One region of the Streptomyces albofaciens JCM 4342 genome, then DNA from elsewhere that is predicted to be linked to it. Evidence: predicted binding sites of a transcription regulator. Region 1 holds the regulator's gene; each other region holds the start of a gene.
What was found. The regulator HrcA, encoded in region 1, represses chaperone genes, less so after heat shock. The targets are predictions, from matches to a motif close to TTNGCACTCNGNNNNNCNGAGTGCNAA.
Positions count from the first base shown of each region.

Region 2: groL (chaperonin GroEL) is a predicted target of HrcA. The motif match lies at 1,503-1,529, and genes of this name have one in related genera.
Region 3: groES (co-chaperone GroES) is a predicted target of HrcA. The motif match lies at 1,803-1,829, and genes of this name have one in related genera.

Region 1 covers NZ_PDCM01000001.1:1,830,748-1,835,676, reverse strand. Annotated here, with positions in the region: gene CP973_RS08315 (nitronate monooxygenase) at 1-474, opposite strand, end outside; gene dnaJ (molecular chaperone DnaJ) at 662-1,798, opposite strand; gene hrcA (heat-inducible transcriptional repressor HrcA) at 1,799-2,815, opposite strand; gene CP973_RS08300 (MBL fold metallo-hydrolase) at 3,068-3,802, shown strand; gene CP973_RS08295 (DUF3097 domain-containing protein) at 3,831-4,664, shown strand; gene CP973_RS08290 (Uma2 family endonuclease) at 4,642-4,929, opposite strand, start outside.
Region 2 covers NZ_PDCM01000002.1:3,776,180-3,781,108, reverse strand. Annotated here, with positions in the region: gene thrC (threonine synthase) at 1-182, shown strand, start outside; gene CP973_RS36400 (MoaD/ThiS family protein) at 247-525, shown strand; gene CP973_RS36395 (cold-shock protein) at 983-1,186, shown strand; gene groL (chaperonin GroEL) at 1,716-3,341, shown strand; gene CP973_RS36385 (SDR family NAD(P)-dependent oxidoreductase) at 3,510-4,385, shown strand; gene CP973_RS36380 (alanine/glycine:cation symporter family protein) at 4,554-4,929, shown strand, end outside.
Region 3 covers NZ_PDCM01000001.1:776,667-781,595, reverse strand. Annotated here, with positions in the region: gene groL (chaperonin GroEL) at 1-1,244, opposite strand, end outside; gene groES (co-chaperone GroES) at 1,348-1,656, opposite strand; gene CP973_RS03740 (response regulator transcription factor) at 2,254-2,934, shown strand; gene CP973_RS03735 (sensor histidine kinase) at 2,924-4,363, shown strand; gene CP973_RS03730 (LCP family protein) at 4,419-4,929, shown strand, end outside.

The DNA of each region.
Region 1 (4,929 bases):
GGCCGCGGTGGTGGCGGTCACGATCGTGTACGTACCGACCTTGGCGAAGGCGTCGAGCACGGCGCGGGAGGGACAGCCGAAGTGGAACGAGACGACCGGCACCGGGTCCTCGCGCAGGATGGCGAGCTTGGCCTCGTACCCGTCGTCGACGCCGCCGTACGGGTCGATCTCGTCCAGCGGGGTCTCGTACCAGGCCGACTCGCCCGCGAGCTGCTCGCGGTAGACCTCGACGGCGGCGTTCTCGGCGAGCGAGGGCTGCGGCATGAAGAGGTTCACGCCGAAGGGCCGGTCGGTCAGCCCGCGCAACTGCTTGATCTCCTGGTACATCCCGTCCGCGGTCTTGTAACCGGCGGCCAGGAAGCCGAGCCCGCCGGCTCCGCAGACGGCGGCGGCCAGCTCCGGGCGGGCCACTCCGCCCGCCATCGGGGCCTGCGCGATCGGATAGCGACAGAGATCGGTCAGCGCTGTGGGCATGCCCACATCGTGTCACGCCGCACGCCCGGTCCCGAACCGGGTCCGTCCGCACCAAGATCAAACACGCCCGGCGTTCGGGGCACTTCGGGCGCGGGCCGGGACGGCGGGCGGGGGCAGGGGCGGGGGGACGACGAGGACGGCGGCCGGGCTCGGAGCCCGGCCGCCGTCCATCCGGCCCTCTTAGGGATCAGCGTCCGTTGAACGCGTCCTTCAGCCGCGAGAACAGCCCCTGCTGTCCCGGCTGGAACTGACCCTGCGGGCGTTCCTCGTTGCGCAGCTTGGCGAGGCGGCGCAGCAGTTCCTCCTGCTCCGCGTCGAGCTTGTTCGGCGTGATGACCTCGACGTGCACGATGAGGTCACCGCGGCCGTTGCCGCGCAGGTGGGTGACGCCGCGGCCGTGCAGCGGGATCGACTGGCCGGACTGGGTGCCGGGCCGGATGTCGATCTCCTCCATGCCGTCCAGCGTCTCCAGCGGGCACTTCGTGCCCAGCGCCGCCGCCGTCATCGGGATGGTGACCGTGCAGTGCAGGTCGTCGCCGCGCCGCTGGAACGTCGGGTGCGACAGTTCGTGGATCTCCACGTACAGGTCGCCGGCCGGTCCGCCGCCGGGGCCGACCTCACCCTCGCCCGCGAGCTGGATGCGGGTGCCGTTGTCCACACCGGCCGGGATCTTGACCGTGAGCGTACGGCGCGAACGGATACGCCCGTCGCCGGCGCACTCGGGGCACGGGGTCGGCACGACCGTACCGAAGCCCTGGCACTGCGGGCACGGCCGCGAGGTCATGACCTGGCCCAGGAAGGACCGGGTGACCTGGGAGACCTCGCCGCGGCCGCGGCACATGTCACAGGTCTGCGCCGAGGTGCCCGGCGCCGCGCCCTCACCCGAACAGGTCGTGCAGACGACGGCGGTGTCCACCTGGATGTCCTTGGTGGTGCCGAAGGCCGCCTCGTCCAGCTCGACGTCCAGTCGGATCATCGCGTCCTGGCCGCGCCGCGTGCGGGACCGCGGTCCGCGCTGCGAGGCGGTGCCGAAGAACGCGTCCATGATGTCGGAGAAGTTGCCGAAGCCCGCGCCGAAGCCGCCGGCCCCGCCACCGCCACCCGCCTGCGAGAGGGGGTCGCCGCCGAGGTCGTAGACCTGCTTCTTCTGCGGGTCCGAGAGCACCTCGTAAGCGGCGTTGATCTCCTTGAACCGCTCCTGGGTCTTCGGGTCCGGGTTCACATCCGGGTGCAGCTCGCGCGCCAGCCGCCGGAAAGCCTTCTTGATCTCGTCCTGCGAGGCGTCGCGCCGTACGCCCAGGACCGCGTAATAGTCCGTGGCCACTTACGACTCCGCGAGGATCTGTCCGACGTAACGTGCCACTGCGCGTACCGCTCCCATCGTTCCGGGGTAGTCCATGCGGGTCGGTCCGACCACGCCGAGTTTGGCGACTGCCTCGTCGCCCGAACCGTAGCCGACCGCGACGACCGATGTGGACGTCAGGCCCTCATGGGCATTCTCATGCCCGATGCGTACGGTCATGCCGGAGTCCTTGGCCTCCCCGAGCAGTTTGAGGAGCACCACCTGCTCCTCCAGAGCCTCCAGCACCGGCCGGATGGTCAGTGGGAAATCGTGCCCGAAGCGCGTGAGATTGGCGGTGCCGCCGATCATCAGCCGCTCTTCGGTCTCCTCCACCAAAGTCTCCAGCAACACCGACAGAACTGTCGAGACCGTCCCCCGGTCCTCCTGCTCGAAGGACTCCGGGAGATCCTGCACGAGCTGCGGCACGTCCGTGAACCGCCGGCCCACCACACGGCTGTTCAGCCGCGCCCGCAGGTCCGCCAAGGAGGTCTCGCCGAACGGCGCCGGGCAGTCCACCATGCGCTGCTCGACGCGGCCGGTGTCGGTGATCAGCACCAGCATCAGCCGGGCCGGGGCCATCGACAGCAGCTCCACGTGGCGCACCGTGGACCGGGTCAGGGAGGGGTACTGCACGACGGCGACCTGCCGCGTGAGCTGCGCCAGCAGCCGTACCGTGCGCCCCACCACGTCGTCCAGGTCGACGGCGCCGTCCAGGAAGTTCTGGATGGCGCGCCGCTCGGGGCTGGACAGCGGCTTGACGCCCGCCAGCTTGTCGACGAAGAGACGGTAGCCCTTGTCCGTCGGAATGCGTCCGGCGCTGGTGTGCGGCTGGGCGATGAAGCCCTCGTCCTCCAGCGCTGCCATGTCGTTGCGGACCGTGGCGGGTGAGACACCGAGCTTGTGCCGCTGGGTCAGCGCCTTGGAGCCGACCGGCTCCTCGGTCCCGACATAGTCCTGGACGATGGCGCGCAGCACTTCGAGTCTGCGTTCACTGAGCATCGCGCACACCTCCAGTCCGGCCGTGTCACCGGCGCGCGGCCGGGTTCTTCCCGGGTCGTCTTCCCTGGCACTCATCAGGTCCGAGTGCCAGACCCGGACCAAGTGTACGGCCGGGTCACATGGACAGGGCAAGGGCCGCGGTACCGGAGGCCCGCCCGGCGCGGCCGGGGCGGCGCACCGCGGGGGCCGGCGGGCGCCCGGGAACCGCCGGTCCGACGGGCAACCGTATCGCGCGGCCGCTAGCGTCTCCCTATGCGTACGACGTGGGAAGAAGCCGGGTGGGAAGAGCTCGGCGCGGGCGTCGGGCGGCGCCGGATGCCCGGCTGGGACGAGACGGTCGGCGCCGTCGTCGGCGCCTCCGGAATGCTGATCGTCGATACCGGCGCGACGCTAGGGGACGGCGCCCGGCTGCGCCGTGAGCTGCGCGGCATCGCGGGCCGTGACGTGACACACGTCGCGCTGACCCACCCCCACTTCGATCACATCCTGGGCGCCCCGGCCTTCGCGGGCGTCCAGGTCTTCGGCGCGGCGGGCCTCGACGCGTATCTGCCGCGCGCCCAGGAAGAACTGCGGCGCGACGCGGTGGCGTACGGCGTGCACCCCGACGCCGCCGCCGAGGCCACCGACCTGCTCGTCCGCCCGCGCCACCTGGTCTCCGGCGAGCGCATCCTCGACCTCGGCGGCCGGCAGGTGCTGCTCGCCAACGTCGGTCCCGGGCACACCGCGCACGACCTGGTGGTCCTCGTCCCCGGCACCCACGGCTCGCCCGCGGTCGTCTTCTGCGGCGACCTGGTCGAGGAGTCCGGCGAGCCGCAGGCCGGGCCGGACGCGGTCCCCGGGCAGTGGCCCGCCGCGCTGGACCGGCTGCTGGCGCTCGGCGGGGAGGACGCGGTGTACGTACCCGGGCACGGCGCTGTCGTGGATGCCCGATTCGTCCGTGGGCAACGTGACGCGCTCAGCCGTCGCTTCGGCGTGTCGCGGCGCTGACCGGCCATCTCTTCTTATCGTCTGTCGGGTGCGCAGCAGACAGTACGGCCCGGACCTGACCCCGCCGTGGAAGAAGCAGCAGCCGGCTCCCGAGGTCGCGGCGGAGCCGGACCTGGTGGTCGAGGAGGCCGTGACCGGGTTCTGCGGCGCGGTCGTCCGCTGCGAGAAGACCGCGGAAGGGCCCACGGTCACCCTTGAGGACCGCTTCGGCAAGCACCGGGTGTTCCCGATGACCCCGCGCGGCTTCCTGCTGGACGGCAAGCCCGTCACCCTCGTACGGCCGTCGGCCCGGCCCGCCGCGCGCGGCCCCGCCCGTACGGCATCCGGCTCCCTGGCCGTACCCGGCGCCCGCGCGCGGGTCGCCCGCGCCGGGCGCATCTACGTGGAGGGCCGCCACGACGCCGAGCTGGTGGAACGCGTCTGGGGCGACGACCTGCGCATCGAGGGCGTCGTCGTGGAATACCTCGAAGGCGTCGACGACCTCCCCGCCATCGTGCGTTCCTTCTCCCCCGGCCCCGACGCCCGCCTCGGCGTCCTGGTGGACCATCTGGTTCCCGGCTCGAAGGAGTCCCGCATCGCGGCTTCGGTCACCGATGAGAACGTCCTGGTCGTCGGACATCCGTACATCGATGTCTGGGAAGCTGTGAAGCCCGCCTCCGTCGGCATCCCCGCCTGGCCGGCCGTCCCCCGCGGCCAGGACTGGAAGACGGGCGTGTGCCGGGCGCTGCGCTGGCCGGAGAACACGGGCGCCGCGTGGCAGCGGATCCTCGGCTCGGTCCACTCCTACAAGGACCTGGAGCCGGCGCTGCTGGGGCGGGTGGAGGAGCTGATCGACTTCGTTACGGGTGGGAGTGGGGCCTGACGTCGGTGAACGTCTGGAACTCGGCGGTGTCCAGCTTCACGCCGAGCAGGTCCAGGGGTACGGGGTCGCCGAACTTGGTGATGCGCTGCACCGTGTAGTCGGCTTCCTCGCCGGTGCCGATGGGGTCGGGGAGGAGGACGCACTGGGCCATGATGGGGTCGATGATCAGGTAGGCCGGGATGCGGCCGGCGGCGTAGACGGTGCGCTTGACACGGTAGTCACGGTCGACGCTCGTCGCGGAGACGACTTCGACGAGCATGGTGAC
Region 2 (4,929 bases), on a different contig from region 1:
TGACCGTGGGCGTCACCAAGAAGCTGATCGAGAACGGCCTGCTCGACCCGGCGCTGACCACCGTCGTGCTGAACACCGGCGACGGGCTCAAGACGCTGGACGCGGTCGCGCCGACCACCGGGCCCACGGCCACCATCCGGCCGAGCCTGGACGCGTTCCGCGCGGCCGGCCTGGCGGGCTGACCGCCGGACCCCGGTCCGCCCGTCCCTCCGCCCACTCCTCCCGCGACCTGGAAGGCAGAACACCATGAGCGTCAACGTCCGCATCCCGACCATCCTGCGCACCTACACCGGCGGCCGGGCCGAGGTGCCCGCCGAAGGGGCGACCCTCTCCGAGGTCATCCAGAACCTGGAGAAGAACCACGCCGGCATCGCGGCACGCGTCCTGGACGACACCGGCAAGCTGCGCCGCTTCGTGAACGTCTACGTCAACGACGACGACGTGCGCTTCGAGCAGGGCCTGGAGACCCCGACGCCGGACGGCGCGGGCGTCTCGATCATCCCGGCGGTGGCCGGCGGCTGCTGAGCGCCGGGCAGAGCACCGGGAACAGCGCCGGGAAATCGTAAGGATCGTTTCCGGCCCTTTCGGGGGCCGACGGCCGGAATCGCCCCGTCCACCGCGAAGCGGACGGGGCGATTCCGTGTTGTTAAAGGCGATACAGTTGGGGTGACCCCTCGTCGAGCCCGTGCCGAACGCATCTGAGACCCCGGCAAGTTGCGGGCGAAGTGCGGACGTGGTTCGTCCCATTGGTGAGCTTTGCCCGGCCCGACTTGCCCGGGAGTAAGGGCTTATAACCGCATTTTTGCGATTGTTCGCGAGCAGAATTCTCGTCCGATTGACCTGTTGCGCTGGGCAGTTGGACAGATACATTCAGCGGCGGTCGACGCGTTCCGGCGCACACCCCCTCCTGTCGGGGGGTGAGGTCTGACCCGGGTCCGCGGAGTGCGGTCCTGTGCAAGGGCCAGTAATAGGGGAGTTAGGCATGGCTCAGGGCACCGTCAAGTGGTTCAACGCGGAGAAGGGGTACGGCTTCATCGCGGTCGACGGTGGTGCGGATGTTTTCGTCCACTACAGCGCGATCCAGATGGACGGTTACCGCACCCTTGAGGAGGGTCAGCGGGTCGAGTTCGAGATCTCGCAGGGCCAGAAAGGGCCGCAGGCGGACATGGTCCGCGTGGCCGGCTGATAGCGCCGACCGACTGCTGCGTACGAAGGTCCGCGTCCTCCCGTGGGGGCGCGGACCTTCTGTGTTGGGGTGGATCTTGCGGGGGAGGCCGGGTCGCCCGGCCCCGCCCGGTTTGACGCCGGGGACGCGGCGGGGAGGCTCCCCCAAGCCGCTTGCTCCCTCCCGTCGCCCGGCCGCCACCCCTGTAGGAGGCTTCTGCGAAGCCGCTTGCTCCCTCCCGTCGCCCGACCGCCACCCCTGGAGGAGGCTCCTGCGAAGCCGCTTGCTCCCTCCCGTCGCCCGACCGCCACCCCTGTAGGAGGCTTCTGCGAAGCCGCTTGCACTCTCGTGTGCCGAGTGCTAATCATTGCGTTAGCACTCTACGAGTGAGAGTGACAGCTAAGGACCGACTCGGTGAGGTCGGCGGGCCGGTGGGGCAAGGAACCACAGGGTCGCAGACCGTCCGTCGCGGGCGCCAGCGCGGTCCGGAGTATCCACCCTCCCCCAGACTCCGTCCGGGGGGACCCCCAGTCCGGGAGGACCACTTCACATGGCCAAGATCATCGCGTTCGACGAGGAGGCACGGCGCGGTCTCGAGCGCGGGATGAACCAGCTCGCCGACGCCGTAAAGGTCACCCTCGGCCCCAAGGGCCGCAACGTCGTCCTTGAGAAGAAGTGGGGCGCCCCCACGATCACCAACGATGGTGTGTCCATCGCCAAGGAGATCGAGCTGGAGGACCCGTACGAGAAGATCGGCGCCGAGCTGGTCAAGGAGGTCGCGAAGAAGACGGACGACGTCGCCGGTGACGGCACGACGACCGCGACCGTCCTGGCCCAGGCCCTGGTCCGCGAGGGCCTGCGCAACGTCGCCGCCGGCGCCAACCCGATGGCCCTCAAGCGCGGTATCGAGCGCGCCGTCGAGGCCGTCTCCGCCGCCCTGCTGGAGCAGGCGAAGGACGTGGAGACCAAGGAGCAGATCGCCTCCACCGCCTCCATCTCCGCCGCCGACACCCAGATCGGCGAGCTGATCGCCGAGGCCATGGACAAGGTCGGCAAGGAAGGCGTCATCACCGTCGAGGAGTCCCAGACCTTCGGTCTGGAACTGGAGCTCACCGAGGGTATGCGCTTCGACAAGGGCTACATCTCGGCGTACTTCGCCACCGACATGGAGCGTATGGAGGCGTCGCTCGACGACCCGTACATCCTGATCGTCAACTCCAAGATCAGCAACGTGAAGGACCTGCTCCCGCTGCTGGAGAAGGTCATGCAGTCGGGCAAGCCGCTGCTGATCATCGCCGAGGACGTCGAGGGCGAGGCCCTGTCGACCCTGGTCGTCAACAAGATCCGCGGCACCTTCAAGTCCGTCGCCGTCAAGGCCCCGGGCTTCGGCGACCGCCGCAAGGCCATGCTCGGCGACATCGCCATCCTCACCGGTGGCACGGTCATCTCCGAGGAGGTCGGCCTCAAGCTGGAGAACGCCGGTCTCGACCTGCTGGGCCGCGCCCGCAAGGTCGTCATCACCAAGGACGAGACCACCATCGTCGACGGTGCCGGTGACAGCGACCAGGTCCAGGGCCGCGTCAACCAGATCCGCGCCGAGATCGAGAACAGCGACTCGGACTACGACCGCGAGAAGCTCCAGGAGCGTCTGGCGAAGCTGGCCGGCGGCGTGGCCGTCATCAAGGCCGGTGCCGCCACCGAGGTCGAGCTCAAGGAGCGCAAGCACCGCATCGAGGACGCCGTGCGCAACGCGAAGGCGGCCGTCGAGGAGGGCATCGTCGCCGGCGGTGGCGTGGCCCTGCTGCAGGCCTCCTCGGTCTTCGAGAAGCTGGAGCTGGAGGGCGACGAGGCCACCGGTGCCGCCGCTGTGAAGCTGGCGCTGGAGGCCCCGCTGAAGCAGATCTCCGTCAACGGCGGCCTTGAGGGCGGCGTCGTGGTGGAGAAGGTGCGCAACCTGGCCGTCGGCCACGGTCTGAACGCCGCGACCGGCGAGTACGTCGACATGATCGCCGAGGGCATCATCGACCCCGCCAAGGTCACCCGTTCCGCGCTGCAGAACGCCGCGTCGATCGCCGCGCTGTTCCTGACCACCGAGGCCGTCATCGCCGACAAGCCGGAGAAGGCCGCCGCGGCCGGTGCTCCGGGCGGCATGCCGGGCGGTGACATGGACTTCTGATCCTCCCGGATCACCTGTCCTCGACCGCCGGGGCGGCACCCTCCTTCCAGGGGGTGCCGCCCCGGCGGCGTTTTCGTCCGGCGTGCATGGGTCTCGTACGGCTGAGGTCCGCCGGTTCCGTACGGCGGTCCTTGCGCCGCCCCCGGGCCATCGGTGCACGATCGGCCCATGACGACTCGAAACGGGCGGACCGCCCGACCGGACCGGTTCGACGCGGACACCGTCGCGCTGATCACCGGCGGCAGCAGCGGCGTGGGCCTGGCGGCCGCGCGGCGGCTGCTCGACGACGGCGCGCGGGTGGTGGTGTGCGGGCGCGACGAGCGCCGGCTCGACGCGGCCGCCGCGCATCTGAGGGAGCGGGCGGAAGCGGCGGTGACGGGCGGCGAGCCGGCCGCCGCGGCCGGTGCGACGGGCGTCCCCGGCGGCGGTACGGGCGTCGCCGGCGTGGCCGCCGGCCGGGTGCTGGCCGTACGGGCCGACACCGCCTCCGTCGCCGACCTCGACGCCGTCGTGCGGGCCGTACGGGATCACTTCGGGCGCCTGGACATCATCTTCGCCAACGCCGGTATGTACGCCGCGGCCCCTTTCGAAGAGATCACCGAGGCGGATTTCGACCGCGCGGTCGGCGTGAACTTCAAGGGCGTCTTCTTCACCGTCCAGCGCGCGCTGCCGCTGCTGCGGGACGGCGGCGCGGTCGTCATCAACGCCTCGTCGCTGCTCCAGCGCGGGCAGGCGGACGCCACCCTGCACTCCGCGACCAAGGCCGCCGCGCACAACCTCGCCCGGACCCTCGCGGCGGCGCTCGCCGGGCGCGGCATCCGCGTCAACTCGGTCAGCCCCGGCTATGTCGACACGCCGATGTTCGCGGGCTCGGACATCGATCCGGCGGAGGCGGAGAAGCTGCGGGCGCAGACGGCGGCGGGCCGGTTCGGGCACCCGGAGGAGATCGCCGACGCGGTCGCCTTCCTCGCGTCCGGCGAGGCGTCGTACATCAACGGGCAGGACCTGGTGGTGGACGGCGGGCTGCACGGCTGCGCGCTGTGAGAGGGTGTCGCCGGGGCGTCATGTCGTTATGTCGCTTTCTGTGAGATACGGCATGTAAGCGCCTCTGGTCCTGGTATGGGGATGGCGGCCATACTTTCCGGAGCCTCCCCGGAAGACGATCTTCCGGTACGGCCGCCCCCCGCCCCCGGACGCCCCGCGAGGACGCCCATGAGCACGCTCGACTCCCTGATCGTCGGCCTCAACGACGGTCTGTGGTCCTACCTGCTGATACCGCTGGTGATCTGCGCGGGCCTGTACTTCACGGTCCGGTCCAAGGCCGTACAGCTGCGGCTCTTCCCCGAGATGCTGCGGGTGCTCAAGGACAGGTCGCGGCCCCGGGCGGACGGCTCCAAGCCGGTCTCGTCCTTCGGCGCCTTCACCATCTCGGCGGCGGCGCGCGTCGGTACGGGCAATATCGCGGGCGTCGCCACCGCCATCACCCTGGGCGGCGCGGGCGCGGTGTTCTGGATGTGGGTGATGGCACTCATCGGCGGCGCCTCTGCGTTCGTCGAGTCGGCGCTGGCCCAGCTCTACAAGGTGCGCG
Region 3 (4,929 bases), 1.1 Mb from region 1:
CCACCGGAGACGATGCCCTCCTCGACCGCGGCGCGGGTCGCGGAGATGGCGTCCTCCAGACGGTGCTTCTTCTCCTTGAGCTCGACCTCGGTGGCCGCACCCACGCGGATCACGCAGACGCCACCGGCCAGCTTCGCCAGACGCTCCTGGAGCTTCTCGCGGTCCCAGTCGGAGTCCGTGGTCTCGATCTCGCCCTTGATCTGGTTGACGCGGCCCTCGACGTCCTCGGACTTGCCGCCACCGTCGACGATGGTGGTGTCGTCCTTGGTGACGGTCACGCGGCGGGCGGTGCCCAGCACGTCCAGACCGGCCTGGTCGAGCTTGAGGCCGACCTCCTCGGCGATGACGGTCGCGCCGGTGAGGGCGGCCATGTCGCCGAGCATCGCCTTGCGGCGGTCACCGAAGCCGGGGGCCTTGACGGCCACCGCGTTGAAGGTGCCGCGGATCTTGTTGACGACCAGCGTCGACAGGGCCTCGCCCTCGACGTCCTCGGCGATGATCAGCAGCGGCTTGGAGGAGCCGGCCTGGATGACCTTCTCCAGCAGCGGCAGCAGGTCCTGGATCGAGGAGATCTTGCCCTGGTGGATGAGGATGTACGGGTCCTCCAGGACGGCTTCCATGCGCTCCTGGTCGGTGACCATGTACGGCGACAGGTAGCCCTTGTCGAAGGCCATGCCCTCGGTGAAGTCGAGCTCCAGACCGAAGGTGTTGGACTCCTCGACGGTGATGACACCGTCCTTGCCGACCTTGTCCATCGCCTCGGCGATCAGCTCGCCGACCTGCTTGTCCTGGGCGGACAGGCCGGCCACGGCGGCGATGTCGGACTTTTCGTCGATCGGGCGGGCGGTCGCGAGCAGGTCGTCGGACACGGCCTTGACCGCGGCGTCGATGCCCTTCTTCAGGGCGGCCGGGGAGGCACCGGCGGCGACGTTGCGCAGACCCTCGCGGACCAGCGCCTGGGCCAGCACGGTGGCGGTGGTGGTGCCGTCACCCGCGATGTCGTTGGTCTTGGTCGCCACCTCCTTCACCAGCTGCGCGCCGAGGTTCTCGTACGGGTCCTCGACCTCGACCTCACGGGCGATGGTCACACCGTCGTTGGTGATGGTCGGGGCGCCGAACTTCTTGTCGATGACGACGTTGCGGCCCTTGGGGCCGATCGTCACCTTCACGGTGTCGGCAAGCTTGTTGACGCCGCGCTCAAGGGCGCGACGGGCGTCCTCGTCGAACTTCAGGATCTTCGCCATGAGTTACGTGTCCTTAGTCGTTCTCTCCAACGAACTGCGCCCCGGGCGACCGGTTGTTTAGACGCGGGAACCAGGGGCGCAGATCAAGGCAATCTTCGGTGAATTACTTCTCGACGATCGCGAGCACGTCGCGCGCCGAGAGAACGAGGTACTCCTCGCCGTTGTACTTCACCTCGGTGCCGCCGTACTTGCTGTAGAGCACGACGTCGCCGACGTTCACGTCGAGCGGAAGACGGTTGCCGTCCTCGAAGCGGCCCGGGCCAACGGCCAGGACGACGCCCTCCTGGGGCTTCTCCTTGGCAGTGTCCGGAATGACCAGGCCCGAAGCCGTGGTCTGCTCGGCGTCGAGCGGCTGGACCACGATGCGGTCCTCAAGCGGCTTGATGGCAACCTTGGAGCTGGCGGTCGTCACGATCCGACCTCCCCCTTCGGAGATCTCACGGGGTTAACTGTCTGAGGTGGCGACCAGGTGGATCCGTCGTCGCGGGTGCCGGACCTGCCCGTCGCTGTGTTTGGCACTCCCCGGTGGAGAGTGCCAGGGCCGAGACTATGACGCGGTTAGCACTCGGTCAAGCGGAGTGCCAATTTGCCTCGCGGCGCGTCTGTGGGGGGACGGCGGGCCGTTGAGCACCTTGCCCGGGGTGGGGCTTGCCCATGCATGCGCTTCGCGCGGGTGGTGGGGGGACTGGACCGCGCTTCGCGCGAGGTTTTGCGCTGTCGCGCGGGATTCGCATTGGTTTGTTGTGGGGCGGGGGCGCACAGGGGGCCATCTCTCCCCCAGCCTCCGGCCGGGGGTGCCCCCACGGCGCCTGGAGTGAACCAGGCTTGGTTGTGGACCGGGGCTACGGTCGTCCTGCGGGGAGTGTCCCCCTGCGCACCCCCTCCCGTCGGATTGGCGAGTGCGGGCCGGTGGGGGGAGGGAAAAGAATGAGCTTGGTGCGCGCCGCCATGTGCTGAAGCTTGCGGCTGTGTGGCGCGCAAAATGGGGCAGACGGCCCACAATGGCCGCATGCGCATACTGGTCGTGGAGGACGAAGAAGGGGTGGCCGACTCCTTGCGGCGGGGGCTGGCGGCCGAGGGGCATTGGGTCGATGTTGCCCGGGACGGGCATCGGGGGCTGGAGCTGGCGCTTTCGCAGGGGTATGACGCGATCGTGCTGGACGTGATGCTGCCGGGGCCCAGCGGGTACGAGATCTGCGGGCGGCTGCGGCGTCGGGACGACTGGACGCCGGTGCTGATGCTGACGGCCAAGGACGGCGAGTACGACGTGGCCGAGGGGCTGGACGCGGGCGCCGACGACTACCTCACCAAGCCGTTCTCCTTCGTTGTGCTGCTCGCCCGGCTGCGCGCCCTCACCCGGCGCGGACGGGCCGCCGAGCGCCCCCGTACGCTCCAGTGCGGCGACCTCACCCTGGACGCCGAGGCGCGCCGTTGCCGCCGTGGCGACACGGACATCGAGCTGACCGCCCGCGAACTGGCCGTGCTGCGTTGCCTCATGACGGGCGACGGTCAGGCGGTCGCCAAGCGGGACATCCTCGACGAGGTCTGGGACTCGCCGGCCGATGTGGATCCCAACATCGTCGAGGTGTACGTCTCGTCCCTCCGCAAGAAGATCGACACCCCGTTCGGCCGCCACTCGATCCGTACCGTGCACGGCACGGGGTACCGGATGGCGCCCGGTGAGGACTGAGGTCCGGCTCCGGCCCGCCTCCATGCGCGGCCGGTCCGCCGCGGCCGCCGCCCTGGCCATGGCTCTCGTGCTGGCCGTCGGCGGCGGCTGGCTCTACGCGTTGCTGCGCGCCAACCTGCTGGACAACACCACCAGCCGTACCGAGGTGGCCGCCCGCAAGGTCGCCGCGCAGGCCGACACCGGCGCGCTTCCCGGGGTGCTGGCGTCGCCCGCCGACGGTGTCGATCTGGTGCTGGTGCTGGACGATGCGGGCCGGGTCGTCGCCAGCAGCCTGCGGTCCGCCGATCCGCTGGCCGCCGAGCTGCGGGGGCTGCGCCCGTCCCCGGGACAGGATTCCGCCGACCGTGTCCTGACCGGCGCCCCGGCCGCGACGGCGGGCGGCTCGCGCGCGGACGTGGTCGTGGTGCGGGCCACGCCGCCGGGCGAGAGCGGCCGGGTGCGGTACGTGTACGCGGTCACCGTGCTCTCGGACGTGGACGACGCCACCCACGCCATCGGCGTCGCCCTGCTCGCCAGCGCCCCGCCGCTGATCGCGCTGGCCGCCGCCATCGCCTGGGCGGTGACCGGGCTGGCGCTGCGCCCGGTCACCGCGATCCGCAGGGAGCTGGCCGCGGTCAGCGAGAGCGAGCTGGACCGGCGGGTGCCGGACCCCGCGGGCGGTGACGAGATCGCGCTGATGGCCCGTACGGTCAACGCCACCCTGGACCGGCTGGAACAGGCCGTCACCCGGCAGCGCCAGTTCGTCGCCGACGCGTCGCACGAGCTGCGGAATCCGATCGCGGCCGTGCGCTCCCGGCTGGAGGTCGCGCTGGCCGCGGCCAACGAGGGGTCCGACCGCTCCTCCGTACGCGCGGCCCTCCGCGACGTCGAGCGCCTCCAGCGGATCGCCGCCGACCTGCTCCTCCTGGCCCGTCTCGACGCGCACGCCCCGCGTGCCGCCGAGCCCGTCGACCTGGCCCTGCTGGCGGCCGAGGAGGCCGCGCGCCGGCCGGGGCGCGGCGGGCCCCGGCTGGTGGTGGTGGCCGACGAGCCGGTACCCGTACGGGGTGACCCTGCGCAGCTGGAGCGCCTGCTCACCAACCTGGTCGACAACGCGCTGCGCCACGCGGCGTCGGAGGTCCGGGTCATCGCGCGGGCCCTGGTGGGCACCGCCGTACCGGACCGGACCGTACTGGAAGTGGTGGACGACGGGCCCGGCATCCCGCCGCCCGCCCGCGAGCGGGTCTTCGAACGCTTCGCCCGCCTCGACGCGGCGCGCGACCGCGAGACCGGCGGTACGGGGCTGGGCCTGGCCATCGCCCGCGACATCGCCCGTGCGCACGGCGGCGATCTGTCCGTACGGGACCGGGAGGACGGGGGGTCCGGCGCGCGCTTCGTGGCCGTCCTGCCCGGAGGCTCCGGGGCTCCCCGGTCCCCCGTTCGCTCCTGAAGTCGCCTTCAGTACCTTCAGGCTTCCTTCAGCCCCGCCCGGCCAGCCTGGTCGGATGAAGCACCGTCGCAGGCCCATCGCCCCGGACGCACCCCGCCCGCAGGGACGCCGGCGCAGACCGCGGCGCCGTGTGCTGCGCGGGCTCCTGCTGTGTGTCTGTGCGCTCCTGCTGTGCGCCGCCGGTGCGGGCTGGTACTTCTACCGGGACCTGGCCGGGCAGATCGGCTCGTCGCGGGCGCTCGGCGACGGCGCGCCGAAGTCGTCCGGCGGGGCGACCAACATCCTGTTGATGGGGCTGGACAGCCGCAAGGACCGCGACGGCAATGATCTGCCGAAGGACGTGCTGGCAAAGCTGCACGCGGGCGCCTCTTCCGACATCGGCGGCTACAACACGAACACGCTGATCCTGCTGCACGTGCCCGCCGACGGCGGGCGGGCCACCGCGTTCTCCATTCCGCGCGACGACCTCGTGGACATACCGGGACACGGCAAGGACAAGATCAAGAAGGCGTACGGGCTGGCCAAGGCCGCCGTGGAGGACCGGCTCGCGCGCCAGGGCGTCACCG